One region of the Vibrio sp. Vf1514 genome, then DNA from elsewhere that is predicted to be linked to it. Evidence: predicted binding sites of a transcription regulator. Region 1 holds the regulator's gene; each other region holds the start of a gene.
What was found. Region 1 encodes CRP, which controls carbon source genes, mostly activating them, when cyclic AMP is high. Its sites were predicted from a motif close to TGTGANNNNNNTCACA; they were not measured.
Positions count from the first base shown of each region.

Region 2: a site for CRP is predicted at 2,314-2,329, ahead of ACS18Q_RS12495 (CTP synthase). Genes of this name have one in related genera too.
Region 3: a site for CRP is predicted at 2,626-2,641, ahead of rppH (RNA pyrophosphohydrolase). Genes of this name have one in related genera too.
Region 4: a site for CRP is predicted at 2,153-2,168, ahead of cdd (cytidine deaminase). Genes of this name have one in related genera too.

Region 1 is NZ_CP197267.1:2,863,744-2,868,182, forward strand. It holds gene ACS18Q_RS13315 (hydrolase) at 1-575, shown strand, start outside; gene ACS18Q_RS13320 (YheU family protein) at 664-873, shown strand; gene ACS18Q_RS13325 (phosphoribulokinase) at 968-1,837, shown strand; gene crp (cAMP-activated global transcriptional regulator CRP) at 2,080-2,712, shown strand; gene ACS18Q_RS13335 (DUF1338 domain-containing protein) at 2,795-3,589, opposite strand; gene astD (succinylglutamate-semialdehyde dehydrogenase) at 3,775-4,439, opposite strand, start outside.
Region 2 is NZ_CP197267.1:2,706,903-2,711,341, reverse strand. It holds gene relA (GTP diphosphokinase) at 1-1,285, shown strand, start outside; gene mazG (nucleoside triphosphate pyrophosphohydrolase) at 1,408-2,208, shown strand; gene ACS18Q_RS12495 (CTP synthase) at 2,414-4,051, shown strand; gene eno (phosphopyruvate hydratase) at 4,131-4,439, shown strand, end outside.
Region 3 is NZ_CP197267.1:2,558,525-2,562,963, reverse strand. It holds gene ACS18Q_RS11905 (NADP(H)-dependent aldo-keto reductase) at 1-1,003, opposite strand, end outside; gene ACS18Q_RS11900 (DUF6482 family protein) at 1,191-1,505, shown strand; gene mutH (DNA mismatch repair endonuclease MutH) at 1,509-2,174, opposite strand; gene rppH (RNA pyrophosphohydrolase) at 2,793-3,311, shown strand; gene ptsP (phosphoenolpyruvate--protein phosphotransferase) at 3,314-4,439, shown strand, end outside.
Region 4 is NZ_CP197267.1:1,323,074-1,327,512, reverse strand. It holds gene sbcB (exodeoxyribonuclease I) at 1-929, shown strand, start outside; gene ACS18Q_RS06155 (CidA/LrgA family protein) at 970-1,344, shown strand; gene ACS18Q_RS06150 (LrgB family protein) at 1,335-2,015, shown strand; gene cdd (cytidine deaminase) at 2,224-3,111, shown strand; gene ACS18Q_RS06140 (bifunctional diguanylate cyclase/phosphodiesterase) at 3,229-4,439, opposite strand, start outside.

The DNA.
Region 1 (4,439 bases):
TGATTGCGGTCGGCATTTCGCTCGGCGGCAATATGCTGGTCAACTATCTGGCCGAGTTCAACCACGATCCCATCGTTAGTGCCGCAACCGTGGTCTCTGCGCCGCTGGATCTCGCCGCCTGTTCGGAGCGTATCGAACACGGGTTTTCCAAACTCTATCGCACCTATTTGCTCTCGTCGCTCAAACAAAATGCGCTGCGCAAACATCAGTTGCTGAAAGGTGAATTGGGGCTGTCGTATCACAACATCAAACGCGTCACGCGCTTGCAAGAGTTTGATGATCTGATCACCGCGCCCCTGCACGGATTCAAAGACGCGCAGGATTACTATCAGCGCTGCTCAGGCATCCACAAACTCAAAGACATTCGCGTGCCCACGCAAATCATCCACGCCAAAGACGATCCATTTATGACCGATGCCGTGATCCCCAAATTTGTCCTGCCGGAAAACATCGATTATCGCTTGTTTGATCAAGGCGGCCATGTGGGCTTCCTTAGTGGCTCGCTACTCAAACCGACCTTCTGGCTCGAACAATCCCTGCCCGCTTACTACGCAAGCCTGCGCGACAGCATCTGATCTGCACTGACTCGCTTGGCACTGACGCCTTCCCTCGAAGGCGTTATACTTGGGCATTCAACCACGAACATAAAAGCAAGAGGTATTTATGATCGTTCCGTGGCAGCAAATCGCGCCGGATACACTCGACAGTCTGATTCGTGAATTCGTGTTACGCGAAGGCACCGATTACGGCGAAGTCGAGATTTCGCTGCAAGAAAAAGTCGATCAAGTGAAGGCACAATTGCAGTCTGGCGAGGCCGTGATCGTCTATTCAGAATTACATGAAACCGTTGATATCAAAGTCAATCAACGCTAACGGATGACGACAGTCATCTTTTCCGTGCTATAGTGATTCGACTTGGGCTGTGTTGAAACAGCCCGATTTTATGGACTCAGAGACAAGGTTTGTCATGTCAGCGAAACACCCTATTATCGCCGTCACCGGTTCGTCGGGCGCCGGCACAACCACGACCTCAGAAGCATTTCGCAAGATGTTCAATATGATGGACATCAAACCCGCGTGGGTGGAAGGCGATAGCTTTCACCGCTTTACTCGCCCAGAGATGGACGTCGAGATTCGCAAAGCGCGCGAGCAAGGTCGTCACATCAGCTATTTTGGGCCGCAAGCCAACGACTTTACCGCGCTGGAAGACTTCTTCCGTCAGTTTGGGAAATCAGGCACCGGTCAGGTCAGACGCTATCTTCACTCCTTTGACGAAGCCGTGCCGTACAATCAGATGCCGGGCACCTTTACGCCTTGGCAGCAATTGCCAGAAAACTCCGATGTGCTGTTTTACGAAGGGCTGCACGGCGGGGTGGTCGATGGCGAAGTCAACGTCGCACAACACGTCGATTTTCTGATTGGCATGGTGCCGATTGTGAACTTGGAATGGATTCAAAAATACGTGCGTGACACGCGCGATCGCGGCCATTCTCGAGAAGCGGTGATGGATTCGATCGTGCGCTCGATGGACGATTACCTCAATTACATCACGCCGCAATTCTCCCGCACCCACATCAACTTTCAGCGCGTCCCCACCGTCGATACTTCCAACCCGCTCAATGCGAAAGGCATTCCCAGTTTGGATGAAAGCTTTGTCGTCATTCGCCTGCGCGGCATTAAAAACGTCGACTACCCCTACTTGCTGGCGATGATTGATGGCTCGTTCATGTCGCGCCACAACACCATTGTGGTACCGGGGGGGAAAATGGGCTTTGCCATGGAGCTGATCGTCAGACCGCTCCTGCAACAGCTGATAGAGTCAGGGAAAATTGGCTAATCATACCGTCACTGTGTCGATTACTTTTCATACCGTGATCATGTGCACAATTTTGCGTAGTTTATCCGTCCCCCGACACGATTAAAATCAAGAAATCGTTTGGGAAAAAGGATACTATTCCATACCGAAACACAAGATAACTTGCAGCAACAAGAAAGTCCTCTTATTCTAGAGAATCCAAAATAAGGCTTCGCTAAAATATGGATAGCAGCAAGCGTACCCTGCAGAGGAAGTGAGATATTATGGTTCTAGGTAAACCTCAAACCGACCCAACACTAGAGTGGTTTCTTTCACATTGTCACATTCATAAGTACCCTTCAAAAAGCACGCTGATTCACGCGGGCGAGAAAGCAGAAACGTTGTACTACATCGTCAAAGGTTCTGTAGCGGTACTGATCAAAGATGAAGAAGGTAAGGAGATGATTCTGTCTTACCTCAACCAAGGTGACTTCATCGGTGAGCTTGGCTTGTTTGAAGAAGGTCAGGAGCGTACTGCCTGGGTTCGTGCAAAATCTCCTTGTGAAGTAGCGGAAATTTCATTTAAGAAATTCCGTCAGCTGATTCAGGTTAACCCGGACATCCTGATGCGCCTGTCTGGTCAGATGGCTCGCCGTCTGCAAGTGACCAGCCAAAAAGTGGGTGACTTGGCGTTCTTAGACGTAACCGGTCGTATTGCACAGACCCTACTGAACTTGGCGAAACAACCCGACGCGATGACTCACCCAGACGGCATGCAGATTAAGATCACTCGTCAAGAGATCGGTCAAATCGTTGGCTGTTCACGTGAAACCGTGGGCCGCATCCTGAAGATGCTGGAAGAGCAGAACTTGATTTCTGCACACGGTAAAACCATCGTGGTGTACGGCACTCGTTAATCGACGTCGCAACAGCATTACACAGAAAAGCCACCTTCGCGGTGGCTTTTTATTTGTGTCGATTACGGTCAACGTGCCGTGGTTATTTGCTGTCGGTGCTTTCAAAAATCTTATCGGCTGATGCCGCGACAAACCCGGTGTAGAGTTCACCGTTGGCCATGGGGTAACGCTTGGCAAACTCATAAAAGCCCCCCGGAATGATCTCGCTGCCTTCAAGGAAACTCACTGGCACTTTATCCGCCATGGTCGATGACTGCTCCAGCAGCACGTCGGGTGAGCCCTTCACTTCGCCGCCAGATTCATTGATGGTGAAGCCTGCGCTGCGTAGGTGATCGTTCACCTGTTTCACTTCATCCAGCGTCTTCAACTGATTCACGCTCACGGTAAAGTGGTTAGCACCGTAACCATGTGCTGCCAACCAAGCCGCGTATTCGCTCTCTTTCGCCAGTTGCAGATAATCAGCGTAACTCAGATCCCACAAGCGGCCACCGTAGAGGAATGCCGCGTGCTGAAGTTGCGTCACATCCACTTGCGCCGCCAACTTCGCCACAATCGATTGCAGCTCAAGCGAGCACGCTTCCACTTTCAGTTCACTGATGAAGACTTTCGGTTGCAGCGGGTCTGGATGCTCAAAATGTTTTGCCACCAGCTTTTTGCTTTCAAACACGTAATCACCGCACGGCGTGTAGCCCAATGCCAGAAACGGTTTAGCCAGTGTTTCCAGCCCCAACGGCGCGATATTAAAGGTGCGCAGGGCGATGTGGTCGTTGATCAACACTTCGTCTTCCTGAAGCAGTTGATGCACCTTGTCGGCCGACGGACAAAGGCGTCGAATGTAGTCATTCCATAGGGATTCAAAAAGAACTGCTGGCGTCATAACGCCTCCTTGTCTGCGCTGCTCTGCAAGCAACCTGGGTGATTGGATTCTATTGCCCAAGTGACTACTCACGACTTGGGGCGACGATACCGATTTATTGTTGTTCTGGTAAAAAGTGGCTACCCGATCCGAAGCCCGAGAAGGACCGGGTAGCCTTCAGCCTGTGACGTAAGCTAAATCATCAATTACAGTTCGATACCCGGGCTCAACGTGGCTGGCAATTCAGTGGCCGAACCTTCCATCGACGCCATCGGATACGCGCAGTAGTCCGCCGCGTAGAACGCGCTTGGACGCAGGTTGCCCGACGCGCCCGGGCCACCAAATGGCGCATCGCCACTTGCGCCTGTCAGCTGACGGTTGCGGTTCACAATGCCAGCGCGAATGTGGTCCACAAAGTATTCCCACTCGCGGTCATCAGTGGTGACCAGACCCGCCGACAGACCAAACTGGGTGTCATTGGCCAATTCAACCGCCTCGGCCAGCGTTTCGTAACGCACCACTTGTAGCAGCGGGCCAAAGTATTCGTCATCTGGTAGCTCGGCAATCGGCGTGACATCGATGATGCCCGGCGTGACAAACGCCGCTTGCAGACCGCGCGCTTCCAACAAAATTTCACCGCCCAGCGACTGTAAGTTTGCCTGCGCATTGAGAATCACGTCTGCGGCCGCTTTGGAGATTTGTGGCCCCATAAACGGTGCAGGCTCTGCAAAAGGTTGGTCGATGCGCAGCTTCTGAGTGGCTTCCACCAGACGTGTGATCAGCGTATCGCCCTTGTCGCCATGCGGCACGTACAAGCGGCGTGCACAGGTACAGCGTTGACCGGCGCTGATAAACGCCGATTGAATGATGG
Region 2 (4,439 bases), 160 kb from region 1:
ACCCAACGGCTATCAGTCGATCCATACGGTGATTTTGGGGCCGGAAGGCAAGACCATCGAGATTCAGATCCGCACCAAGCAGATGCACGAAGAGTCGGAGCTGGGGGTGGCGGCGCACTGGAAATACAAAGAAGGCGCCAGCAGTGGCCGTAGTGGCTACGACGAGAAAATTACGTGGTTGCGTAAACTGCTCGATTGGCAAGAAGAGATGTCCGATTCTGGCGAAATGCTGGATGAACTGCGCAGTCAGGTGTTTGATGATCGCGTGTATGCCTTTACGCCGCGCGGTGATGTGGTCGATCTACCGATGGGCGCGACGCCACTGGATTTCGCTTACCACATTCACTCTGAAGTGGGCCATCGTTGTATCGGGGCCAAAGTGGGCGGTCGTATCGTGCCATTCACCCACAAACTGCGCATGGGCGATCAGGTGGAAATTATCACCGCCAAAGAACCCAACCCATCGCGTGACTGGTTGAACCCGTCGCTGGGCTTTGTGCATTCCGGCCGTGCGCGTGCCAAGATCAACGCGTGGTTCCGCAAACAGAGCCGCGAGAAAAACCTCGAAGCGGGTCGTGAGATTCTGGAAGCGGAACTGGTGAAAATCGGTGCCACGCTCAAAGACGCTGAAGCCTACGCGCTGAAACGATTTAACGTGAACACCGCCGACGAACTGTATGTCGGTGTGGGTAGCGGTGATCTGCGTATCAACCAAATCGTCAACCACATCAATGCGTTGGTGAACAAACCAACGGCCGAAGAAGAAGACAAGCTGGTGCTTGAAAAACTTCAGGTTGGTGAAAACAGAGCCGCTGGCGCGCCGCATCGCACACACAAAGACGCGGTGGTGGTGGAAGGGGTTGATAACCTCATGACCCACTTAGCGCGCTGCTGTCAGCCGATTCCGGGCGATGAAATCAAAGGCTACATCACACAGGGGCGTGGCATTTCCGTGCACCGCAGCGACTGTGAACAGCTGGAAGAGCTGAGCCATCATGCGCCGGAACGCATCATCGATACCGTATGGGGGCGAGGGTTTGTGGGCACTTACCACATCACGCTGCGCATCGAAGCGATGGAGCGGGTGGGGCTGCTAAAAGACATCACCACCTTGCTCAGTAACGAGAAAGTGAAAGTCACCACCATGAAGAGCCGCAGCGATTACAAGCGTCAAATCATCATCATGGACTTTGAGCTGGAAGTGAACAGCGTCGAAGTGTTTGAGCGTGTCTCGAAACGCATCGAACAGATCAAAGATGTGATGCTGGTGAAACGTCTTGGCTAAAGTGCTGGTGGCCTAAAGCGCCCATCAGCGAAGCAGCCAATCACAATCAATTGAAGGCGAGTGGATAATCTGCTCGCCTTTTTCATATTTAGACCGGGTTTTAGAAAAAGGACATCTGTCGTATGCCTCATCCAATCGAACACCTTGAACACATCATGGCCAGCCTGCGCGATCCACAAACCGGCTGTCCGTGGGATCAACAGCAAACCTTCGACACCATTGTGCCGCACACCATTGAAGAGACGTTTGAGGTGGTGGATGCCATTCACAATCAAGATTGGCCGAATTTGCAGGAAGAGTTGGGGGATTTGCTGTTTCAGGTGATTTTCTACAGCCAACTGGCCAAAGAGCAGGGACTGTTTGAGTTTCGTGATGTGGTGGATTCGGTCAATGAGAAGCTCACTCGCCGTCATCCGCACGTGTTTGGCGACGCAAGCTTTGCCGACGAAGCGGCGCTCAATGCCAACTGGGAAGCGGAAAAAGCCAAAGAAAAAGCCAAGGCAGGCAAAAGCGAACAAAGTATTCTAGACTCTATACCACACTCATTACCGGCGTTATCCAAGGCCAATAAAATCCAGAAAAAGTGCGCGAAATACGGCTTTGACTGGAAAACGCTTGGGCCGGTGGTGGATAAAGTTCACGAAGAGATCGATGAAGTGATGGCCGAAGTGCTACAGGTCGATGTGGATGAACAGAAAGTGGAAGAAGAGCTGGGTGATCTGCTGTTTGCGACCGTCAATTTAGTGCGCCATTTGGGCAAGGATCCGGAAGTGGCGCTGATGAAGGCCAATCACAAGTTTGTGCGTCGTTTTCAAGGGGTGGAAGCCCAGGTTCATGCGCAAGGTAAACATCTGCAACACTTTTCTTTGCCAGAGCTCGATGCGATGTGGGAGACCGTCAAACGCCAAGAAAAGGCGCAGTAGCGGCGTTTGCAGGGTGTTGCGTTGTCCTTCCGCAGGAAGTGAAATAAAAACGAATGGAAATCCCTGAACTTCACTTTGATTTGAAGCAAAAAATAAAAAACTGAGTGTGATAGATTTCACGTTGTGGCGATAAATGGGTTCTGGTATAGTTTCGTCCCGTCCAGAAGAAATCCATTTCCCTCATTCAACCAATTTCAGGTTAAACATGACGACAAATTATATTTTTGTTACTGGCGGGGTTGTATCCTCTCTAGGTAAAGGTATTGCAGCAGCATCTCTTGCAGCGATTTTAGAAGCTCGTGGTCTTAAAGTGACCATGATGAAGCTTGACCCTTACATCAACGTTGACCCAGGCACAATGAGCCCAACTCAACACGGTGAAGTGTTCGTTACGGAAGATGGCGCGGAAACTGACCTAGACCTTGGTCACTACGAGCGTTTCATTCGTACCAAAATGACCAAGCGCAACAACTTCACTGCAGGTCGTGTTTACGCTGACGTTCTACGTAAAGAACGCCGTGGCGACTACCTGGGTGCAACCATTCAGGTTATCCCTCATATTACAAACGCGATCAAAGATCGTGTCATTGCTGGCTCTGAAGGCCACGATATCGCCATCGTTGAAGTTGGCGGTACGGTCGGTGACATCGAGTCACTGCCATTCATGGAAGCAATTCGTCAGCTTGCGATCGAAGTGGGCCGCGAAAACGCGATGTTCATGCACCTGACGCTGGTTCCTTACCTCGCTGCAGCAGGCGAAGTGAAAACGAAGCCAACACAGCACTCGGTGAAAGAACTACTGTCTATCGGTATTCAGCCTGATATCTTGGTTTGCCGTAGCGATCGCATGATCCCTGCCAACGAACGTAAGAAAATCGCACTGTTCTGTAACGTGGCTGAAAAAGCTGTGATCTCCATGAAAGACGTGGATTCGATCTACAAGATTCCTCAACTGATCCGTTCTCAAGGTCTAGATGATCTGGTGTGTACTCGTTTTGGTATCAGCGCGCCAGAAGCGGACCTGTCTGAATGGGAACAGGTGATCTACGAAGAAGCGAACCCAACCGGTGAAGTCACGATTGGTATGGTCGGTAAGTACATCGAACTGCCGGATGCGTACAAATCGGTGAACGAAGCGTTGAAACACGCAGGCCTGAAAAACCGCCTGAGCGTGACCATTAAATACATCGATTCTCAAGATGTTGAGACCAAAGGTGCTGATATCCTTGAGGGTCTTGATGCGATTTTAGTACCAGGTGGCTTTGGCGATCGTGGTATCGAAGGGAAGATTCGTGCAGCGCAATACGCACGTGAAAACAACATTCCTTACCTGGGTATCTGTTTAGGTATGCAGGTCGCACTGATCGAATACGCGCGCAACGTCGCGGGTATGGAAGGTGCACATTCAACAGAATTTAACAAAGACACCAAATACCCTGTGGTAGGCTTGATCACCGAATGGGTCGACGAGCAAGGTAACGTTGAAGAACGTACTGAAGCGTCAGATCTGGGTGGTACCATGCGTTTGGGTTCACAGCTGTGTCACCTTGCGAAAGGTTCAAAAGCTTACGAACTGTACGGCAGCGCTACGATTCACGAGCGTCACCGTCACCGTTACGAAGTGAACAACAACCTGCGTCCACAAATTGAAAAAGCAGGTCTGAAAGTGTCTGGTTTGTCTGCTGATAAGAAACTGGTAGAAGTGATTGAGAACCCGGCTCACCCTTGGTTTGTCGCGGCTCAATTCCACCCAGAATTCACATCAACGCCTCGCGATGGTCACCCATTGTTTGCAGGCTTTGTGAAAGCTGCAGGTCAGTTCCAGCGCGGCGAATTGAAGTAAAAAAGGATATGGGTAGCGGCTTGCGTTGTGCGGCTACCCGTTTAGTTTTGACATTTAAATTCAATGAGAGGAAACATTAATGTCTAAGATCGTTAAAGTTCTAGGTCGTGAAATCATCGACTCACGTGGTAACCCAACTGTTGAAGCTGAAGTTCACCTAGAAGGCGGTTTCGTAGGTATGGCTGCTGCACCATCAGGTGCATCAACTGGTTCTCGTGAAGCTCTTGAGCTGCGTGATGGCGACAAATCTCGTTTCCTAGGTAAAGGCGTACTGAAAGCGATCGCTGCAGTAAACGGTCCTATCGCTGAAGCGCTAGTGGGCAAAGATGCGAAAGACCAAGCAACTGTTGACCAAATCATGATCGACCTAGATGGCACTGAAAACAAA
Region 3 (4,439 bases), 310 kb from region 1:
TCTCTTGAATCTTAAGCAGCAATTCTTCACTTAACTCAAGCTCTAGACTATCAATATTGGATTTTAACTGTTGCAAGTTGGTGGCCCCGATGATGTTGGCGGCCACGAACGGGCGCTGATTAACAAATGCGAGCGCCATCTGGGCCGGATCGAGACCAAACTCTCTGGCCAGATTGACGTACGCTTCAGTCGCCTGTAAGCCTTGCGGCGTAAAGTAGCGTTGAAACCGTTCAAACAAGCTGCAACGCGCACCCGTTGGGCGGGCGCCATTGAGGTATTTGCCGCTAAGGACGCCAAATGCCATCGGGGAGTACGCCAACAGTTTCACCCCTTCATGATGACTGATTTCTGACAAGCCGACTTCAAAGCTGCGATTAAGCAGGTTGTATGGGTTTTGAATTGAAACCATGCGTGGCAAGTCATGCTTTTCGGCCAAACGCAGGTAGGTCATTAAGCCCCACGGGGTTTCGTTGGAGACGCCGATGTAACGCACTTTCCCCATGCGCACTAAATCGCTGAGCGCTTCGAGCGTCTCAATCAGTGTGACTTCTTCTTGTTTGTCTGGGTACGGATAGTTGAGCTGACCAAAGGTATTGGTTTGACGCTGCGGCCAGTGCAATTGATACAAATCGATGTAGTCGGTTTTCAGCCGGCTGAGGCTGTCGTCGATCGCTTGGTGAATGTGGCGATGGTCGAGCGCCATATTGTCCCGAATGTAGGGCACATTGCGCGGGCCGGCGACTTTGGTCGCCAACACCACTTTTTCTCGCTTGCCGGATTTTTCTAACCAGTTGCCGATGAATGCTTCGGTTTTCCCTTGCGTTTCTGCTTTGGGAGGCACTGGGTACATTTCTGCGGTGTCGATAAAATTGATGCCGCGTTCGAGCGCGTAATCAAGCTGGCTGAACGCGTCTGCTTGTGTATTTTGTTCGCCAAACGTCATGGTGCCAAGGCACAGTTTGCTGATTTCAAGGCTCGAGTGAGGCAGTTTGGTGTATTGCATGGCACTTCCTTGTCTGCATTCGGAACACGCCACTTATAGCTTATTGAAACTAAAGCGGCTTTTGATATGAATTTCACTATAAGCGAAGAATTGGTGCAAAAGGAAATGAAATTTGTACGTCGGCAGCAGCGGCTGGAGGAACTTGAGCTCTGTGGCGGCTCGTCTACACTGAGGGAAACGGAGGTGAATGATGCACAAACAACAACTGACGAAGTGGCTGCACAGCCCGCATAAACCTGGCTTTGAGCCGCCGAAAGTGTATGTGATTGGGTGCGCTGATGCGACTCATTATACGTTGGGGGTCGAGGTGAAACATCGTGTGGAACCGCTGCTTGATCGCGGGGAGCCGTTGCATTTTTCATCCCTGCATGCCGCCAAAGATCAACTCTCCCAACTGGGGCTGACCCACGCCTATTTACGCATGAGCTGCGCGTATGAAGAGTGTGGGATCGCCGGCGGCCAGAAATACAGCGATATTCCGCTGCCTATCAGCAAGCATTAAGAGTCAAGCGTAGTAAGTTGCCAAAATTCGTGCGGTAAACTGAGTCCGTAAATAAAAGCCGCGCGGTAGCGTTTGGATTGGGCGGCCATTGGCGCCATAGGCTTCAGTTTTTACGCGGCCGTTGGCGGCTTTCGGGCGCAGTTGCAACACTTCGCCGTGGCGCGCGCTGATTTCCGAAATCTTGCCCAGCACAATGAATTCCATCAACTCTTCCCAATCGGCTTTGAGCTGCGCTTCCTCTTCGGGAGACGGACTCCAGATCAGCGGCGAGCCAACGCGGCGCTGCGCCAGCGGGATTTCTCGTTCACCTTCGACCGGAATCCACAATACGCGAGACAATTTATTGCGCACGTGGCTTTGCTCCCACGTGAGGCCATGCACGCCAGTGAGTGGCGCGACACAGACAAACGTGGTTTCCAAGGGCTTGCCGTTGTATCCGATGGGAATGCTTTTGAGTTCAATGCCCAACGATTCGAAATCTTGTTGCGGTTTACTGCCTGCGGTGGCGCCTAAATGCCATTCCAGCAATTGGCCAACCCAGCCTTTATCTTTGCGCAGATCCGGTGGCACTGTCATCTGTGCCTCTTGAGCGAGCTCGGCAAACGAGACGCCGGCAATGTGCTGCGCCCGTTCTAGCAGTTCCTGTTCGGTTTGTGGTTCTGGTTTCATAAAAAGCGCTGTGGTCAAAAAGGCGATTGTAGCAAATTTTCGGCGTACGCGGATCGTGGAGAAATAATGATCAACGTGTGCAAAAGATCATCTTTTTGCTAGTTATCCACAGGTGGCTCAGGGCTACAAATGAGATTAATGTGACATGTATGCATAAACAGGGGTTTCCGGTTGAATCGCGACCGGGATGACGGCGAAAAAAAGCGCATTTTGACGCGGTGGTGTGGATAACAGCGGAATTGGTGGATCTTTGAGCGTTTTTTGAGTTTGAATGATCTTTTCTTATTTTACGTCTAGCTTGATTGAATTACATGTTTTTTACTTCATGAATTATAAGGGAAAATTATTGGTTTTGTGTTTGGTTTTTGAAGTGGGACATTGTGGGTTTGATGGCTTTTTTACACAGTCCACTGTCTTCTGCACATGGTTATTCACAGAAAACGTGAATAAATGTGGGCTATCTCTCACTCTGCTGTTGATAAGTTTTAATTTGAACAAAACTTATTCAATTTGCAGGTCGCAAGCAATAAATTTCGTGTGAATCACATTAGTAAGTTTGCTCCCGTTGGGGATATGTGGAAAAATCAAAGCAATTAAGATTTTACTAGAGGTTTGCCAGTGATAGATGGCGATGGTTACCGACTCAATGTGGGTATTGTGATTTGTAACAACCATGGTCAGGTATTCTGGGCGAAACGATACGGGCAACACTCATGGCAATTCCCGCAAGGTGGAATAGATGAGGGTGAAACTCCTGAGCAAGCGATGTTTCGGGAGCTTTACGAAGAGGTTGGCTTAACGAAAAAGGACGTCAAAATCATTGCGACCAGTCGGCATTGGCTTCGATACAAGCTGCCAAAACGTTTGGTTCGATGGGATTCGCAGCCTGTCTGTATTGGACAAAAACAGAAATGGTTCCTACTGCGTTTGGAATGTGATGAATCAAGAATCAACATGCAGCGTGGTAGCACCCCTGAATTTGATGGTTGGCGCTGGGTGAGTTATTGGTATCCGGTGAGACAAGTGGTCTCTTTTAAGCGTGATGTGTATCGTCGGGCGATGAAAGAATTTGCGTCATTGGCGATGCCGTTTAAAGAACGTAAAGTGAAAGGTAAGCGCAAAAATCGAAGAGGATAGAGATGCTCTCTCAGCTAAGGGATATAGTTGAACAGGTTTCAAAAGTTGAAGACGTTTACCAAGCGTTGGATATTTTTGTAAAACAGACATGCAGTGCGATGAGCACTGAGTGTTGTACTGTCTATTTAGCAAATGAAGAGATGCATCGTCTGGAGTTGATGGCGACCCAAGGCTTGAAATTCAAAGGCGATAAAATCCTCATTGATTTTGATGAAGGTCTGGTTGGGTTGGTGAAGCGTTCTGCCGAGCCAATCAACCTCGCTGAAGCGTCGAAGCATCCCAACTTTAAATACTTCAAACAGCTGGGCGAAGAGGTTTACAACTCGTTCCTCGGCACACCGATTATCTACCGCAAACAAGTGTTGGGCGTTTTGGTTGTCCAACAGAAATCTCCTCGTCTGTTTAGCGAGATGGAAGTCTCGTTTCTCGTCACGCTCGCGGCTCAGCTGGCGGTGATCGTCGCGCATGCGCGAACGCAAGGCCATTGGCTGCTGACCAAAAAACAGCAAGCGATCAGTGGGATTCCGGCGTCTCCCGGTGTCGCCATTGGCGAGTTATGGTGGGATGACTCCCAACCACAGCTTGCAGAAGTGTATCCGGCGTCAACGCTGGATGTCGATCGCGAACAGGAATGGCTGACGCGTGCCATTGAAAGCGCGCTGAGCGATTTTCGGAAGATGCGTAAAAAGCTCGACAGCGAAATCAACAAAGAAGCGCTGGCGATCTTTGACCTCTTTACGCACCTCTTGAACGACCCGATGCTGCGCAAAGATCTCAAGGTGCAAATTCAAAAAGGCGATCGCGCCGACTGGGCGCTGCGTCAGGTGGTCGAAACCTATTCCAACCGGTTTGCCCGCATGTCGGATGCCTATCTGCGAGAACGGGCACAAGATGTTCGTGAACTGGGACAACGTCTGCTTTATTTCCTCTACAACACTGAACACGAACAGCAACAGCTTGATAAACCGATTATTTTGGTGGTGCGAGAGCTGACCGCGTCTATTCTGGCGGCGCTGCCCAAAGATAAGTTGTTGGCCGTTGTGTCGCTCGAAGGGGCGGCGAACTCGCATGCAGCGATTTTATCGCGCGCGCTGGGCATTCCCGCCATCATGGGCGTGTCGGTGAACC
Region 4 (4,439 bases), 1.5 Mb from region 1:
ATTTGTCAAAAGCCAACGGCATTGAGCACGAAAATGCGCACGATGCGATGGCGGATGTGATTGCGACGATTGAACTGGCGAAAAAAGTCAAAGCCGCGCAACCCAAGCTGTTTGAGTATTTCTTCTCGATGCGTCATAAACGCAAGCTCAATGAACTGATTGATATTGTCAACATGACGCCGCTGATGCATGTCTCTGGCATGCTGGGCCGTGAATGCCAATACACCAGTTGGATTGTGCCGATTGCTTGGCACCCGACCAACCAAAACGCGGTCATTGTGGTGGATTTAGCCAAAAACCCGCAGCCGCTGCTCGATTTGGATGTGGAATCACTGCACGCGCGTTTATACACTCGTCATGACGATTTAGCGCCGGATGAATTGCCTGTGCCCGTCAAGCTGGTTCATCTCAACAAGTGTCCGATTCTAGCCCCGGCGAAAACGCTCACCGCCGAAAATGCCGCCACCATCGGCATCGACCGCGAACTGTGCTTGGCCAACTTGGCACGCATTCGTCAGTCTCCCGATATTCGCGAAAAACTGGCGGCGCTGTTTAGTATTGAGCGCGAATTTGAAGCCTCGAACGATGTGGATACGCAGCTCTATGACGGGTTCTTCTCCCCTGCAGATAAAGCTGCGATGGAAATTATTCGTTCCACGAATCCTGAACTGCTCGGCGAGTTGGATATCACGTTCAGCGACAAACGCATTGAACCTCTGCTGTTTCGTTACCGCGCGCGCAACTTCCCGTGGACGCTCGACGACGAAGAGCAACGCCGCTGGGCGAACCATTGTCGCGATTACTACGAAACGCATCTGCCCGATTACATGCTGAACCTGGAAAATCTGGTGCATGAACATGAAAGTGATGAAAAGAAAATCGCGATTCTCAAATCCGTTTACCAATACGTAGAGAAGCTAGCCTCTTAGTTTCTGAGTTTATTTGATTGCAATTACGGCTGACATTCTCATGGTAAAAACCATCGCACAATATGTGGTCTCAATCGGGTTGATCTTCCTGTGCCTACTGGCCGGTGTGAACCTGCAAAGCTGGCTCGGCGTGTCCGTTCCCGGCAGCATCATCGGCATGCTGATTCTGTTCTCCTTGTTGGCAAGTGGCCTCGTTCCCGTGGAATGGGTCAAACCCGGAGCCAATCTGTTCATTCGCTACATGGTGCTGCTGTTTGTGCCGGTCAGTGTGGGCTTGATGGCACATTTTGATATGTTGGTCGCCAACGCATGGACCATCATTGCCAGCGCCATTGGCGGCACCACTTTGGTGATCGTCACGCTTGGTGTCTGCTTGGATCGTTTTCTCAAGCGAGGTAAGAAATCATGTGGTTGATTGTCACCCTCATCGTCTTCTTCTTCGCTCGTTGGGTGGCGAAGAAAGGCAATTCACCGTTCTTGAATCCTTTGCTGATTTGTATCGCGATCATCATTCCGGTGCTGATGTACCTGAAGGTGCCGTTTGAAACCTACTATGCCGACAACAAATGGTTGAGCGACTTGCTGCAACCCGCCGTGGTGGCGCTCGCCTATCCGCTGTATGAGCAACTGCCTCAGATCCGTGCCAACTGGCGTTTGGTGATGCTGGCCTGTGGCGTGGGCAGTGTGATGTCGATGTTGACCGCCAGCTTGATCGCGGTGAGCATGAAAGCCGAAATCAGCTTGATCGCCGCCTTGATGGGCAAATCCGTCACCACACCGATTGCCATGGAAGTCGCCAGTAACCTTGGCGGTGAGCCAGCGGTGGCCGCCATTCTGGTACTCATGGTTGGTCTGTTTGGCGCGATTCTCGCCTACCCCATTTACAAAGTGCTCAACGTGACACACCCGATCGCTCGCGGCCTGACGATGGGCACCGTGTCCCACGCATTGGGCACCGCCAGTTGCGCAGAAAGAGACCCGCGCGATGCGGCCTTCAGTTCTCTGGCGTTGGTGCTGTGCGGCGTCATCACCTCGATTCTCGCACCAAGCCTATTTGGATTCGCGATCTGGCTCTCCGCCCTCTAAACTCATGGAAACTTTGTGGCCTCTGTCGATGATCGTGACGCGATCATCGACGGACTTCACTCTTTCGCCTTGTGCAATCGATGACATGTGTGATATCACTCTAATTATGAAAACTGAAATGTCGTTACATTCATTTATGTGACAAAAATCTCAGTAAAGCTGCATCGGTTGCCTAAAATGAAGTTCAATACATTATTAAGGATTCTTTATGAAAAGCCGTATTGAACAGGCGCTAGCGGGCATGCCGAAGCCAATCGCAGAGTTTCTGACTCCGATCACCTTGGCTGATGATTTTGACGCTACCCTTTCTCCCGACCAGTTCAACCAACTGCTTTCCATTTCGGAAATGAGTGATGCTGATCTGCGTGTGACTTTGCTTCCTTTGGCAGCGGCCTACGCCTATGTGCCTATCTCCAAGTTTTATGTCGGCGCCATCGTGCGTGGCCTGTCGGGTCGCCTCTACTTCGGCGGCAACATGGAGTTTTCTGGGGTGCAACTGGGTCAAACTATTCACGCTGAACAAGCGGCCATCAGCCATGCTTGGATGAAGGGCGAAGAAGGTTTGGCGGACATTACCGTCAACTACAGCCCATGTGGTCACTGCCGTCAGTTCATGAATGAATTGAACACATCGAAAACGCTGTCAATTCAACTGCCACAACGTGAAGAAAAGTCGTTGCAATACTACTTGCCAGAATCGTTTGGCCCAGCAGATTTAGGCATTGAATCGGCGCTGATGGCCAACGTCAATCATGGCAAAACCAGCGACGATGAAGAACCATTGGTGCAGCAAGCACTAGTTGCCCTGAACCGCAGCCACGCGCCATACACCGCCAACCTGAGCGGCGTAGCGCTGCAAACCACCAGCGGTCAGCAATATCTGGGTGCGTACGCAGAAAATGCGGCGTTCAACCCAAGCTTGCCCCCATTGCAAGTGGCCTTGATTCAATTGCGCATGGCGGGTGAAACATTCGACACCATCGAAAGTGCCGCGCTGGCTGAAATGGCCGAAGGCAGCATCAGTCACTTGGCCGATACCCAATCCACACTGGAAGCCATTAATCCGGACATTCCACTGTCGTATCTGTCACTGTAACGCTCGGTGCCCCAAAGAATGATATCCACGAAAAAGCCAGACGCAGTCTGGCTTTTTCTTTTCGCTCTTACCTTTTTGCCGACGTTTCTTCGCCATTTCCCATCAACGTTCCCTCTTTCAATGACGAAACGTTTCCAGCGCCAGCGCTGCATCCATCGGTTTGTAGAAGTAATAGCCTTGAATTTCATCCACGTTCCACACGTTGAGCTTTCTCAGCTGTGACGCGTTCTCAACCCCTTCGGCCACCGTGGTTAAGCCGAGTTCTTGTGACATGTTGATGATATTGCGAATCAGCGATTTGGCTTTCTCATTGGTGTCTAAACCATCGATGTACGACTTGTCCAGTTTGACAATATCCAGTGGAAAATTACACAACGAACTGAACGATGAGTAACCCGTACCAAAATCATCCAGCGCCAATTGAACGCCAAGCGCTTTAATGGCATCCATGCGCTGCTGCGTCTCTTCTTCAACCCCCATCAGAATGCTTTCCGTCAGCTCTAGTACCAATTGCCCGGCTTCAAGTTGATACTGCGCGATCACGTTGCGCAGCGTATCAACCAAACTGCTGTGATAAAAATGCGGGCTGGAGATGTTGACGTGAATGCTCACCATCTGTTTGTTGTGGCCTTGCGCTTGTTGAAACGTTTGCAAAAATGCACACGCTTGGTCAAGAATTTGCTCGCCGAGTTCCACTATCAGTTTTCGCTGTTCGGCCAGTGGCACAAACACGGCAGGCGACACCATTCCAAATTGCGAATGTTTCCAGCGCGCCAAGGCTTCAAAGCCAACTAACTGGCCGGATGCGGCTTTCACAATCGGTTGATAATGAGCAATGATTTCGCGATTTTTCAGTGCAGCCACGATGTCGCGATTAAGGATCTGCACTTCTTGGGTTTGCTCAAACTGTTCTGGCGTCACGACGTTCAGCGAATGTGCCACCGACAACGAGCGATTCATGACGGTGTAGTAACCACAATGGACGATATTTTCAAAGTTCTCGAAATCGATGGAAGACGGCAGCAACGCCCCTTTGAGCCCAAGGTCGAGCTCCATCTCCGCCAAACTGATCTTCGCGCGATACGCTGACAGAATGTGGCTGCCCATCGACTCCACGCGATTCAGCGGGCCAGTGCAGCAGACGATAAACTCATGTTCACTGATCCGCCCTACATCTTCGCGGCTAAAATAACGCTTCAAACTGTCGGCGATGTGGCGCACGCACGCATCGTAGAGTTCATGACCATACACTTCATCAATCTCTTTGAGCCGGGTCGCGTTAAAGTAGATGACTGAAAATTCAAGCCCTTCGGACTGATGACGAAACA